Regions from separate parts of the Exiguobacterium sp. UBA6282 genome, predicted to be linked through region 1. Evidence: predicted binding sites of a transcription regulator. Region 1 holds the regulator's gene; each other region holds the start of a gene.
The links. Region 1 encodes LexA, which represses DNA repair genes until DNA is damaged. Its sites were predicted from a motif close to CGAACATATGTTCG; they were not measured.

Region 1 (3,200 bases):
ACCCCAGATTTCGTTTGCATCGTGCTCGACCCAGCCTGGTTGCGGGAAGTATTGCTTGAATTCCCGTTGTGCCGAGTTGACGATTTTCCCGTCGTGATCGAAGATGATCGCACGTGAGCTTGTCGTACCTTGGTCGAGTGCTAGGATATACTTGTTTTCCATTTCGAAATCCCCCTTGAGCGGTATGTGTTTGTGAAACGTGATCTTAGTAGATCAATTGATAGATGAACACGGCAAGCGCTCCGCCGATGATTGGACCAACAACTGGAATCCATGAGTAGCCCCAGTCAGATGACCCTTTATTCGGAATCGGTAAGATAGCATGTGCGATACGCGGTCCAAGGTCACGGGCCGGGTTGATGGCATATCCTGTTGTACCACCAAGTGATAGACCGATGACGACGACGAGTAAACCGACGATAAGTGGTTTTAAGCCGTCACCGAATGTCGTTAAACCGAGCGCCAAGATACCGAAGACGAGAACGAATGTCCCGATGATTTCAGAAATCAAGTTCGACGGCGTATGGCGAATCGCTGGACCTGTTGCGAACACACCGAGTTTTGCAGCTTGATCATCAGTCGCTTCAAAATGTTTCATGTAATGAAGCCAAACGAGAATGGCGCCGATGAAAGCTCCGACAAGTTGTCCGGCAATATAGACAGGAACGTCTGCCCACGGTAAATCAGAGTTTAAAGCAAGTGCAATTGTTAAAGCAGGGTTCAAGTGCGCTCCACTCTCAGCAGCGACGAACGCTCCTGTCATGACGGCAAGACCCCAAGCGAACGTGATGACAATCCATCCGCTGTTTTCGGACTTCGTCTTTCTCAAGACGACACCGGCGACGACACCATCCCCGAGCAGAATGAGGATCATCGTACCGATCATTTCCAATACAAAGTTATTCATGCAAAAACCCTCCCTTTGGATTAAAGCAAATAATGGTCTTTCTACTTTAAATTACTCCGATTTGATAACGTTTTCAATACATATAATTGAAATATAGGAATGGAAATTTTTTATTTTAATGTTTAAAGATACGAAAAATTGGATAAGAAAACACCTCGTCTTGCCTGCAAGCAAGCAAAAGAGGTGTTAACGACGACGCTTTTTTCTTTTTTTAGGTCGAAACCAACTACTGGAATAATCTAGTAGGATATGAATTGTACTCGCCACCATGATACCAATGACAAAAGCGGGTAGGGAAGCGAACCAGGAATCAATGGTCTCTGACGCGATGACTTGAAAATACAAGCTGAGAAATAATAAGGGAATCACAAGTGCAGCACTATAAAGGAGTCGGATGACATCCCCAATGATCAATCCATGTGACCAGATCGAGCGGTGGGGCATGATCTTCACATAAGGCATCCACAGGACTCGAAATGGTCCAAAGCGATAATACGGTTCTGACTTTAAATCGAGGTCAGGTGACAACCAAAGCGTACCGACAGCGATACCGATGGCAGTCGGTAACCAATCCGTTTGTTGCGTTGCGACCGAATACGCAACGTAACCCGTCAGTGCGACGGTATTGACGGTATCATGTACATTTCCTGAAGGCATGAAAAAAGACCAGTCGTAACTGGTCCCTCCGTCAATGAATCGTCCGATACACGCCGATTACCTTACCAAGAATGGAGACATTATCGAAATACATCGGATCCATCGAGTCATTTTCTGGTTGTAGACGTACCTGTTGATCTTCTAAGAAGAACCGTTTCACCGTCGCTTCGCTATCTTCGGTCATAGCTACGACGATTTCTCCGTTTTCTGCTGTGTTTTGTTGGCGTACGATGACGCGATCGCCGTCAAGAATACCTGCGTTAATCATTGATTCACCATCGATCGTCAACATGAAGACCGTTTCGTTTCCTACATAATGTGCAGGGAGCGGGAACTGTTCTTCGATGTTTTCAATCGCTGTAATCGGAAGACCAGCTGTGACTTTCCCGATGACGGGAACATGAACGATAGCTTCCGTGATTTCTTCAGGCTTATCAAGCAATATCTCAATCGCACGTGGTTTCGTCGGGTCACGGCGAATCATTCCCCGTTTCTCGAGTCGATCCAAATGACCGTGTACCGTCGAGCTAGACGCGAGTCCGACTGCTTCTCCGATTTCACGAACTGATGGTGGATACCCCTTCAGTTTCACTTCAGAGACGATGTAGTCGAGAATCTCTTGTTGGCGCTTAGACATTTTCCGCATACGAATTGCCACCTCTTTCTGGATTGAAGTTTGAAATGTAAGAATATATGTTTCTAAATTCACTATAACATAGAACAAATGAGCGTACAAACAATTGTTCGACATTTTGTGTTGACCGAACACGGGTTCTGTGTTTATTATGAATTATGCGAACAATTGTTCCGCGAACGTTTATTCTAACTCATTCATTTCATATTTGGAGGGATTCATGATGATTCATACGATTCGTACTCATGCTTTTTCTATTCTCTTCTATGCATTAAGTATTGCCTTCGTGATCTTTTTACTCACACCACGCCCAGATGAAAAGGTAGCACAATTGATGACGGCTTCCGTTACGGTCGATGAGAACGCTACAGTCGAACAAATTGCTGAAGTCTACAATGACGGTTCGATGTCAGATGAGGAATACGTCAACTGGTTGATCAAAAATAATGATGTTGAGACAAAACATGTCATCTCAAAAAGCAAAATCGTTGTACCAATCGCACAACAATGACAAAATGGAAAAGTTGTGAAAGAACGAACAGGGATGTGAGGTACGATGAAGGTCGTGATTTATTGTCGAGTATCGACCGAAAAAGAAGCACAAGATAGTTCGATTGAACGCCAACGGATGGAGCTTTCGAAGGTTGCGTCTCAAAAGGGGTTTGATGTCGTAGATATCGTCTCTGAAAAAGAGAGTGGATATGATGTTGATCGGGAAGGGATGCTAACAGTTCTTGATTATGTGACACGCGATACGGTAGATGCGGTCCTCGTGACGGATGATACACGGATTGGTCGAGGGAATGCAAAAATCGCTATTTTGCATACATTCAAAAAACATGGGGTCCGCTTGATGACGCTTGATTCAGATGGAGAATATCAACTCGCGGATGCAGAAGCGATGGTCCTTGAGATCGTCTCACTCGTGGAAGAATACCAACGGAAACTGCATAATGCAAAAATCGCCCGTGGCATGCGGCGAGCAGTCGAACAAGGTTTTCG
Region 2 (3,200 bases), on a different contig from region 1:
CCGTCCAGCCCCACTTTTCCTCGCATTTATCCGCGATGGATGAATCGGTGCATGCCGTCGATGAAGTCGCCGGTTCCTTACTTGCGCAATCGACGCAGATGAATCAGACGATCATCGCCTCCACACGTTTGACTGCCCAAGGACACGATGCGTTAAGCGAAATGCAAACGACACTTCTGAACAGCCAACGTGCCGTAACTCGTTTTCAACAGACTGTTCAGACGAATCACACGACACTGGGGACATTACAACAAGAAAGCCACTTGCTGAAGGAACAATCCGCGACGACAGAGCAAATCTTGCAACAGACCTCACATCTACAGCAGCAGATGGAGACCTCAATTTCCCACATCCAGCGTGTCGCTGAAGAGACGCGCCGCCTATCGCTAAATGCGCTGATCGAGGCAACTCGTGCTGGCGAAGCCGGTCGTGGCTTCACGGTCGTGGCCAAGGAAGTCGAAAGACTAGCGATCGATATCCGGACGAGTACGGACCACATCCGTCAGGTCAATCAGACGTGGACGACGGGTCTCGATCAAGTCGAACAAGCGCTCTCGCAGATGACGGAACGGTTTCTCTCGACGTCACAACAGCTCGAGACGGCAACGGAGCACTTGCAACAGATGCTGACTGAAGCGACGACGATCGAGACGACACTGGGGACCGTTGAACACCAACGTCAAATCGTCGCAGAAGTCCAGTCGAATATGCAACAGCATCTACAATCTGTCCAAAAGTTGATGTCAGAGCTCTCGTCCTACAGCCAAGTACTCGGGGATCAAATGCAACACCACGTCATTCAGCAAACGGAATTGAAGACACATAGCGCGGTACTCGAGTCACGGATCAGTTCGTTGCAACAGACCGTTCGCTCGAGCGAATCGTCGTCTTAACAAAAAGAGCGCCTGCCATTCCTGGCAAGCGCTCTTTTCCTCTGTTCTCAGCCGATATAACGTGCTTCCTTTTTATCGATGATATTGCGAATCCGGTTCTCAGTCACCTGATACTGCTCCGCCAGTTGACGAATCGTCTTCCCTTTTTCATATTGGGCGCGAATCGCTCGAATCTGGAATGATGACAGTGTCACATGTTGTTCTAATAAGAGATCAAACTCACCAAGTAGTTCGGTATACTGCTGATCAAATGAAGGCAACACGTCTAAGTTCGACAACTGATCATCAGCTCGTTTACCGTTGCGTCGGACGAGTCGCACTTCCGTAACGTCGACCGTCAGAAAAGCTTGCGCAACGAGTAGACCGACCTGCACTCGTTCTCCTCGCCCCCGTTGATAGAGCGTGACTTTCCGATATCCTTCCCGATTGAGCCGCGGTCGGAGCAAGACACCTTTTCGGCGTTGCCGGACGCCGCGACACGTCACGATCGTCCGATCAAGCGACCTTACGCGACCAAGTGACGAGACTTCATATATACCTACATAGCCGATGACGGCCTTCCATTGCTCTTGCATAGTTGTCCTCCTTCAGACAAGGACACGACGGGACTTCATACCTGAATTATATCAAATTACGAACAAACGTTCTAGTGATGTCACTCATCGGAATGTGCTATTCTTAGCAGAAAAAGGAAATGAGGTTCGTCCATGAAATTTGTCTTGTTACTTGGTCCCCAAGCAGTCGGAAAGATGACGATTGGTCAGGAAATCGAACGGTTGACGGAGATGAAAGTCTTCCATAACCACCAGACGATCGACTTGTTATTGCCTTACTTTGATTTCTCTGAACCCGCCCATCACCGCTTAAAAGATACGATTCGGCGCGAGATGTTCAAGGAAATGGCGAACAGTTCGCTTGAAGGTGTCCTGTTTACATTCCTCTGTCTATTCGGCGTCGAAGGTGGTGGTCTCGAGTTCATCGAAGAAACGGTTGAGTTGTTCGAACAAGCAGGTGCTGACGTCTATATCGTTGAACTGGATGCGCCGGTCGCGACCCGTCTGCACCGGAACACGACCGAAAACCGATTGACGCACAAAGTGACGAAGCGCGACCTCGCTACTTCTGAACAAGACTTACGCGAGACGGCGGACGGATACCGGACACGCTCGCTACCAGGCGAATTGCCGGACGTCAATTACCTCTTTCTTGATACGGAACAGTTAAGTGCGCGTGAAAGCGCTGAAGCGATTTGCGAACATTTCAACTGGTCGAAAACAACGGTCTAATCACAAATAAGCCCCGTTCTGCTCAGCAGACGGGGCTTTAATGATGAAGTTCGCGTGCATATCGATTCGCCTGCAACTGAAATCCGTTCCGACGCCAGACCGTGTCACTGCCCGCTTCACTATAAACACGCGTCAGTAATAACGTCCGTGCGAGATAAGACAAAATCGACGTCAAGGCTTCTGTGATGTACCCGTGCCGATCGTCCTCATCAGTCGTCGTGTAACGTAAGGTTCCGGTGGATGCATTCCAAGTGAAGATAATCGTTCCGATGATCGTTTTCTCACGTATCGCATGCAACGTCCACTTACAACCCGATTCTTCATCCGTTGCTTCGACAAATAATCGTGACGTTTTAAAATCCGGATGCCGTCCTTGCATTCAGCTCTCCTCCTCGACCTCAAACGTTGCTGTCGCGTAAGCCTCTCCATTAATCAAAATCGTCAATGTGTGTGTACCAGGATAATGGACACGCGTCGTCATGTTCCGAAACGATTGGCGTCGTTCGACTTGTAAGACACCTTTAACTTCCCGCTCCCGCAGTTGAAACACCTTCCGACTCGTTCTGCGTTGTTTGACGTAATCGATCGCGTACTCCAAGCGTAAACGTTGTGGAACTGAACTCGTCACAGTGAACGAGAAGTCGAGCTCTCCACCAATCGTAACCGGCGAGACGACTAAATTTGTAATCTCGACCTCACCTTGCGTAACGTGACCGAACAATTGTAAGACTTCTGGATTTCCGCGTTTGAGTAACGTCCGGGAGGCGTGGCGCAAAATCCAGTCCGTGTTCGGATCTGTTCCTAAGTGACGTTCGATCCGCTCAATCAGATATTCCGGATGTGTCTTTGAAATATCGTTCAAGTGATTGGCGACACTTTTTCGGACGTAGAGTGACGGATCCTGTAGTAACGCGTCAAGAACCGGTAACGCCGGTCGCGGATCAGCAATCAGACTCGGAATCGCTTGTCCCCATGGCAGACGCGGTCGTGTCCCTTCCGACGCTAAGCGCCGAACATGTTC
Region 3 (3,200 bases), on a different contig from region 1:
ACGGCGATCGAGTGTCTCTTCTTTCTGGAGCAACCGGGCTTCTTGTTTCGCTAGCTCTTGGCGACGTTCACGCAATTCTTTTTCCACTTCGTTACGAAGTTTGAATGCTTCATCTTTCGCTTCGAGTACGGCTTCTTTTTTCGTTGCCTCAGCCGATTCACGCGCACGTTCAACGATTTTATTCGCTTCCGTTTCTGCGCCTTGAATTTTCGCTTCTGCAATCGATTTCCGCAAGAAGTAGCCTACGATGAATGCGATCAGCAAAGTGAGGAGAAGTATGACAATCCAAGTCAGTGTACTCATGGGTTCACCTCCCCTTTGCAAGGTGTTTCTTAGTTCATTTCGGTATTTCATCGAAGCTGTCTAAAAAACGTACATCTATATTGTAAGGATAGCACTCGTTCATTGTCAACGAACGGACGGGAAAGAATTCCACTGTTTTCCTCTTTTACACTAAAAAAGAGAGGATTCGTATGCGAATCCTCTCTGAAACGGTTTATTCAGCAAATAGATCTTCTGGTTGTTCTGCTTCGAAATCAACCGGCTCTTCGCGATCGACGAGACCGTGATGTTCACGAATCAAACGTTCGACCTCTGCTGCGACTTCCGGATGCTCGACCATGTATTGCTTCGCGTTCTCACGCCCTTGACCAAGACGCTCTGAGTTGTACGAATACCATGCACCACTCTTTTGAACGATATCCAGATCCGTTCCGATGTCGATCAACTCACCGACCTTCGAAATACCGAGACCGTACATGATATCAACTTCTGCTTGTTTAAACGGAGGAGCAATTTTGTTTTTGACAACCTTGATCTTCGTTTTGTTACCGACGACGTCCGTACCGTTTTTCAACGCTTCCGCACGACGCACTTCTAAACGAACAGACGAGTAGAATTTGAGTGCTCGACCACCTGGAGTCGTTTCCGGGTTACCAAACATAACACCGATTTTTTCACGGATTTGGTTGATGAAGATGACGATCGTTTTCGATTTATTCGTTGCACCAGACAACTTACGAAGCGCTTGGCTCATCAAACGCGCTTGAAGACCGACGTGTGAGTCACCCATCTCGCCTTCAATCTCTGCTTTTGGTACGAGTGCCGCAACAGAGTCGACGACAAGAATATCGACCGCACCAGAACGAACGAGTGCTTCCGCGATTTCAAGTGCCTGCTCCCCAGTATCCGGTTGTGACAAGAGGAGCTCATCGATGTTGACACCGAGTTTATTTGCGTATGCTGGATCAAGCGCGTGCTCTGCATCGATGAATGCTGCTTGTCCACCTTGTTTTTGAACTTCTGCGATTGCATGAAGCGCTACCGTCGTTTTACCTGACGATTCAGGTCCGTATACTTCGATGACCCGTCCACGTGGGTATCCACCTGCACCTAGGGCAATATCTAATGTAATCGATCCAGAAGAGATCACTGATACCTTCTGATCCGCATTTTCTCCGAGTTTCATGATGGAACCTTTACCGAACTGTTTCTCTATCTGGCGTAACGCCATCTCAAGTGCTGCTTTACGATCACTCACGTAGCAGGCCTCCTTTTAATTATCTTACTGAGATTATTGTACTTCTTTTGAGACCGAATGACAAGCATTTTACGAACATTTATTCGCATACTTGCACTTTGACCAATTTTCTCACTCGGATGCTTTTTCGAGATGTTTCAGTAGAAGGAAATAGGTATCCTTGACGGCGCGCAGTCGAATCATTCCCCGGTCGAACGATGGATATTGCCATTCGACGATGCGTGTTCCATGTGCGTCCGCAACAGCACAATAGACGGTTCCGACCACTTTTCCGCTGTTGCTTGTCGGACCTGCTTCCCCTGTCAACGCGACGGCGATGTCGGATTGATACAGTTCGCGTACCCCTTCAGCCATCGCGATTGCGACTTCTTTACTGACAGCAGTATGCTCTCGTAACAAAACTTCCGGTACCGATAATACGCCTTGCTTCGCTGCATCATCATACACGACGGCGCTCCCACGCAACACTTGACTCGCACCGCTGACATCAACGAGTCCACTTGCGGCAGCTCCTCCCGTCAGTGATTCGGCGAGTGACAGTGTCAATCCTGCTTCTTGATACCGTTTCAGTACGACTTCCGGCAGGCTTGTCTCGCCATATCCATAAAAGTACATGCCCACTTCAGCCAGTACGTGTTGTTCCAGTTCATCGAGCATACGGTCGGCTTCCTGTTGATCGAGTGCTTTAGCAGTCAGACGCAACCGTACTTCAGCGAGTTCCGCATAAGGGGCGACCGATGGATTGGTTGCTTCTTTGATTAACGTTTCCAGGCGATCGTTTAGAGCCGATTCTCCGATTCCGAAGAAACGTAGTGTTCGGGAACGGATTGTCTCTTGACCGAACAAATGACTGAAGTGATCTTTGAGGATTTGCTTCATCTCACGTGGCACACCGGGTAAAACGATATATTGGTGGTGCTCCGTCTGCACCGACATACCGGGAGCAAGACCCGCATCATTGCGTAAAACCGTCGCGCCAGCGATGACTAATGCTTGTTTCCGTTCATTGTTCGTCATCTCCCGTTGACGTGTCTTCAAGAATCCTTCGATTCTTTCGTACGCTGCTTGATCGAGAACGAGATCGCGCCCAAGCAGGTCAGCGAGCACCTCTTTCGTCAAGTCATCCTCGGTCGGTCCAAGCCCCCCTGTGATGACAAGGAGATCCGCCCGCTGTTGCGCCTGACGGAACGTTTCCTGCATCCGCTCGCGGTTGTCACCGACGACTGTATGATAATGAACGTCAATTCCTGCACTGGCTAGCCATTCGGAAAGGTACTGTGCATTCGTGTTGGTGATTTCTCCAAGGAGAAGCTCACTTCCGACTGCGATGATTTCTGCTTTCATGTTGATTCCTCACCTTCTTGAAGTATAAGAAAAGACTGTTCGGTATGACGAACAGTCTAAATTGATCCAACTTACATGGATTTCGTAATTAACTTGATGTTTTTCGAGAAATACTCGACGCCTGAATAGATCGTCAAGATAAGAGCAAGCCACATCGTGATATCTGCGAATGGAATATTCCACATCGCAAAAACGATATCGTGCAATAAATACGCTGTAATCGATGTCAACTGGACCCATGTCTTTGCTTTTCCAGAGTTTCCGGCAGCAAGAACGATGCCTTCGTCAGATGCGACAAGACGAAGACCTGTGACAG
Region 4 (3,200 bases), on a different contig from region 1:
GGGGGATTTCGACATCGATGTTTTGTAGATTATTGACGCGAGCGCCTTTGATGATAATCTGATTCTTCTTTTCTCCCAACTTAGGCACCTGCTTTCAATTCTAATATGAGATCGCGGAGCTCGGCAGCTCGTTCGAACTGCATGTCCTTCGCCGCTTGACGCATCTCTTGGTCGAGCTGTTCAAGCAACGTTTCGCGCTCCGGTTTTTTAAGTTTGTTGAACTTCTCGAGTTTTTCGACGGTATCGTCGCTCTCGATCGTCGTACTGATAACACCACGCACGTCTTTTTTGATCGTCTGCGGCGTGATGCCATGTTCTTCGTTGAACGCCATCTGGATCGCGCGACGACGTTCCGTCTCATCGATCGCCCGTTGCATCGAATCGGTGACTTTATCAGCAAACAAGATGACGTGTCCTTCCGAGTTCCGAGCCGCCCGACCAATCGTTTGAATCAGCGAACGGTCCGACCGGAGGAACCCTTCCTTATCAGCATCAAGAATCGTCACGAGTGAGACTTCCGGAATATCGAGTCCTTCTCGTAACAAGTTGATCCCGACAAGGACATCGTATTTTCCGAGCCGCAAGTCACGTATGATTTCAATCCGTTCCAGCGTCTTGATCTCCGAGTGCATGTAGTTGACCTTGACGCCATTCTCTTTCAAGTAATCGGTCAAATCTTCTGCCATCTTCTTCGTCAGTGTCGTCACGAGAACGCGTTCGTTCTTCGCGACCCGGTCACGGATGTTATCCATCAAGTAATCGATTTGTCCTGTGATCGGATGAATCTCGATCGTTGGATCAACGAGACCGGTCGGACGGATGATTTGCTCGACCATCTCTTTCGAATGTTCGAGTTCATACGGTCCTGGTGTCGCCGAGATATAGATCGCCTGACTGACTTTTTCCTCGAACTCCTCGAACCGTAACGGACGGTTGTCTTTTGCTGACGGAAGACGGAAACCGTGATCGACGAGGACTTGTTTCCGTGCCTGGTCCCCGTTATACATCCCGCGAATTTGTGGCAATGTGACGTGTGACTCATCGGCAACGAGTAAAAAGTCCTTCGGGAAGTAATCGAGCAATGTATACGGTGTTGCCCCTTCCGGCATCAAGTTCAAGTGACGCGAGTAGTTCTCGATTCCGGAACAATAACCCATCTCACGCATCATCTCGAGGTCGTAGTTCGTCCGTTGTTCAAGCCGTTGCGCTTCGAGCAACTGATTGTCTTCACGTAACTTCGCAAGCTGCACTTCAAGTTCCTTCTCGATGTTCGCGATCGCTTTCTGTAGACGGGTATCTCCCGTCACGAAGTGGGACGCCGGGAAGATCGAGATGTGCTCGCGGTCCGCGACGATCTCACCTGTCAGCGGATCCATGTCACGGATCCGTTCAATCTCGTCACCGAAGAACTCGACCCGGACACACTGTTCGTCGCGTGACGCCGGGAAGATTTCGACGACGTCTCCGCGGACGCGGAACCGTCCGCGCTGGAAGTCGATGTCGTTACGCTCATACTGAATGTCGATCAGACGACGGAGCATCTCGTTTCGCCCCATCTCATTGCCGACACGCAGTGACAAGACGTGGTTGTTGTACTCTTCCGGGTTACCGAGACCATAGATACACGAAACGGACGCGACGATCAAGACGTCCTCTCGTTCGAACAAGGCGGACGTCGCCGAGTGACGCAACTTATCGATCTCATCGTTGATCGAAGAGTCTTTCTCAATGAACGTATCCGTCGATGGGACATACGCTTCCGGTTGGTAATAATCATAAAAACTAACGAAGTATTCGACCGCATTGTTTGGGAAGAATTCTTTGAACTCCGAGTAGAGTTGTCCCGCTAGTGTTTTGTTATGGGCAAGGACGAGCGTCGGTTTCTTGATTTCCTTGATGACGTTCGAGACCGTGAACGTCTTCCCGGTACCGGTCGCCCCAAGCAACGTCTGATGTCGTTCGCCTTGTTTTAGCCCAGTCACCAATTTTTCGATTGCCGTTGGCTGATCACCGCCTGGTTCAAATGGTGAAACGAGTTCAAAATCCATCGTTTGCTTCCCCCTCATCACGTTAAAAAATCTATTTCTATTGTATCACTTTACGAACAAACATTCGATTATGAAGTGCTCCTTTTAGGAAGTTACCCTTTTTTTCGAAAATGCAAAAGTTTCTTTTTACTTCAAGTGCTGATCTTCGATTTTTCTGCCGACAAAAAATCCCTGTCACGGCTGTTCCGTGACAGGGATGTACTAGTTTAATGCAAAGAGCGTACCTTCGTCCGACCGTGGACCGGTTCGTTGACGAAGAGGATACCGAGCTCATGATGATCTTGTTCATAAAAGGCACGTTGCGCAAAACGGATGTCTCCGTTATGGTTCATGACTTCAAGACGCAGATACGGTTTGTGTTTTTGGATGGCTTCATAGAACGATGCTTCCGAGTCGACCTTTTCACCGTTGACCTTATAGATCGCTTCACCTGGAATCAAGCCCATCTCAGCAGCCGGTTTATCGGGAAGTGTTCCAAGGATAACGGCACCACGCGTTCCATTGAGGAACAACGGCGTTTGCGCCCGGTTCAAGCGTTTGACCCGCTGGTGCAACAAAATGTGCAGGACGAGCAACAAGACGATTCCGTAGAGCCATTCAGCTTGACCAGTCACGTACGCAAGAACCGTCAATAAAACTGCAACAAGACTCGTGATCAAACGTCCTTGAACGAGCGGACGCATCAATTCTTTCGGCAGCTTACCTGTAAAGAGGAAACTGAAACCGATCGGTAACCAGAGAACGACCGGAACGAGTTCCGGGAAGCTGTAACGTGGCCACCAGGCTTCAAGCACGTCGCCCGGAACAAAGACGAGCAAAGGCAATAGCCAAAGTTTATTCGCTGACAGCCCACCGATGAAGCGACCACGCTTCGAAACGACGAGTGACGGTGACAGACGCCGCTGCCCGCGCCACCAGACGAGGAGACATTCCGCGACGAGCGTCAACGTTGCAAGTAATAAAACCATCTTCGGCTCGACCGCTCGGATCGAGTCAAGACGTGAATCCATCACGAACCAGCCGGTCAGTCCAAGCAAGACGATCGGCCAGAGTGGCAGGTTCAAACGAACGACACCAATCAACAGCAGGACGCTCGAAAGTCCAAGCAACAGTAGAGCGTACTGCGGTGTCACTGTCAATCCGAGCCATCCG

Region 2: the regulator LexA is predicted to act here: its motif matches at 1,528-1,541, upstream of B2751_RS07115 (NUMOD4 domain-containing protein).
Region 3: the regulator LexA is predicted to act here: its motif matches at 1,613-1,626, upstream of recA (recombinase RecA).
Region 4: the regulator LexA is predicted to act here: its motif matches at 2,102-2,115, upstream of uvrB (excinuclease ABC subunit UvrB).

The regions. Positions count from the first base shown of each region.
Region 1 covers NZ_DJUM01000008.1:75,758-78,957, reverse strand. Annotated here, with positions in the region: gene glpK (glycerol kinase GlpK) at 1-162, opposite strand, end outside; gene B2751_RS01910 (MIP/aquaporin family protein) at 206-907, opposite strand; gene B2751_RS01905 (metal-binding protein) at 1,094-1,564, opposite strand; gene lexA (transcriptional repressor LexA) at 1,596-2,210, opposite strand; gene yneA (cell division suppressor protein YneA) at 2,422-2,709, shown strand; gene B2751_RS01890 (YneB family resolvase-like protein) at 2,755-3,200, shown strand, end outside.
Region 2 covers NZ_DJUM01000022.1:72,840-76,039, reverse strand. Annotated here, with positions in the region: gene B2751_RS07120 (methyl-accepting chemotaxis protein) at 1-893, shown strand, start outside; gene B2751_RS07115 (NUMOD4 domain-containing protein) at 941-1,468, opposite strand; gene B2751_RS07110 (AAA family ATPase) at 1,601-2,179, shown strand; gene B2751_RS07105 (GNAT family N-acetyltransferase) at 2,217-2,558, opposite strand; gene B2751_RS07100 (DNA alkylation repair protein) at 2,559-3,200, opposite strand, start outside.
Region 3 covers NZ_DJUM01000043.1:18,536-21,735, forward strand. Annotated here, with positions in the region: gene rny (ribonuclease Y) at 1-303, opposite strand, end outside; gene recA (recombinase RecA) at 497-1,540, opposite strand; gene B2751_RS11270 (competence/damage-inducible protein A) at 1,652-2,884, opposite strand; gene pgsA (CDP-diacylglycerol--glycerol-3-phosphate 3-phosphatidyltransferase) at 2,956-3,200, opposite strand, start outside.
Region 4 covers NZ_DJUM01000014.1:52,879-56,078, forward strand. Annotated here, with positions in the region: gene uvrB (excinuclease ABC subunit UvrB) at 81-2,048, opposite strand; gene B2751_RS03995 (PDZ domain-containing protein) at 2,255-3,200, opposite strand, start outside.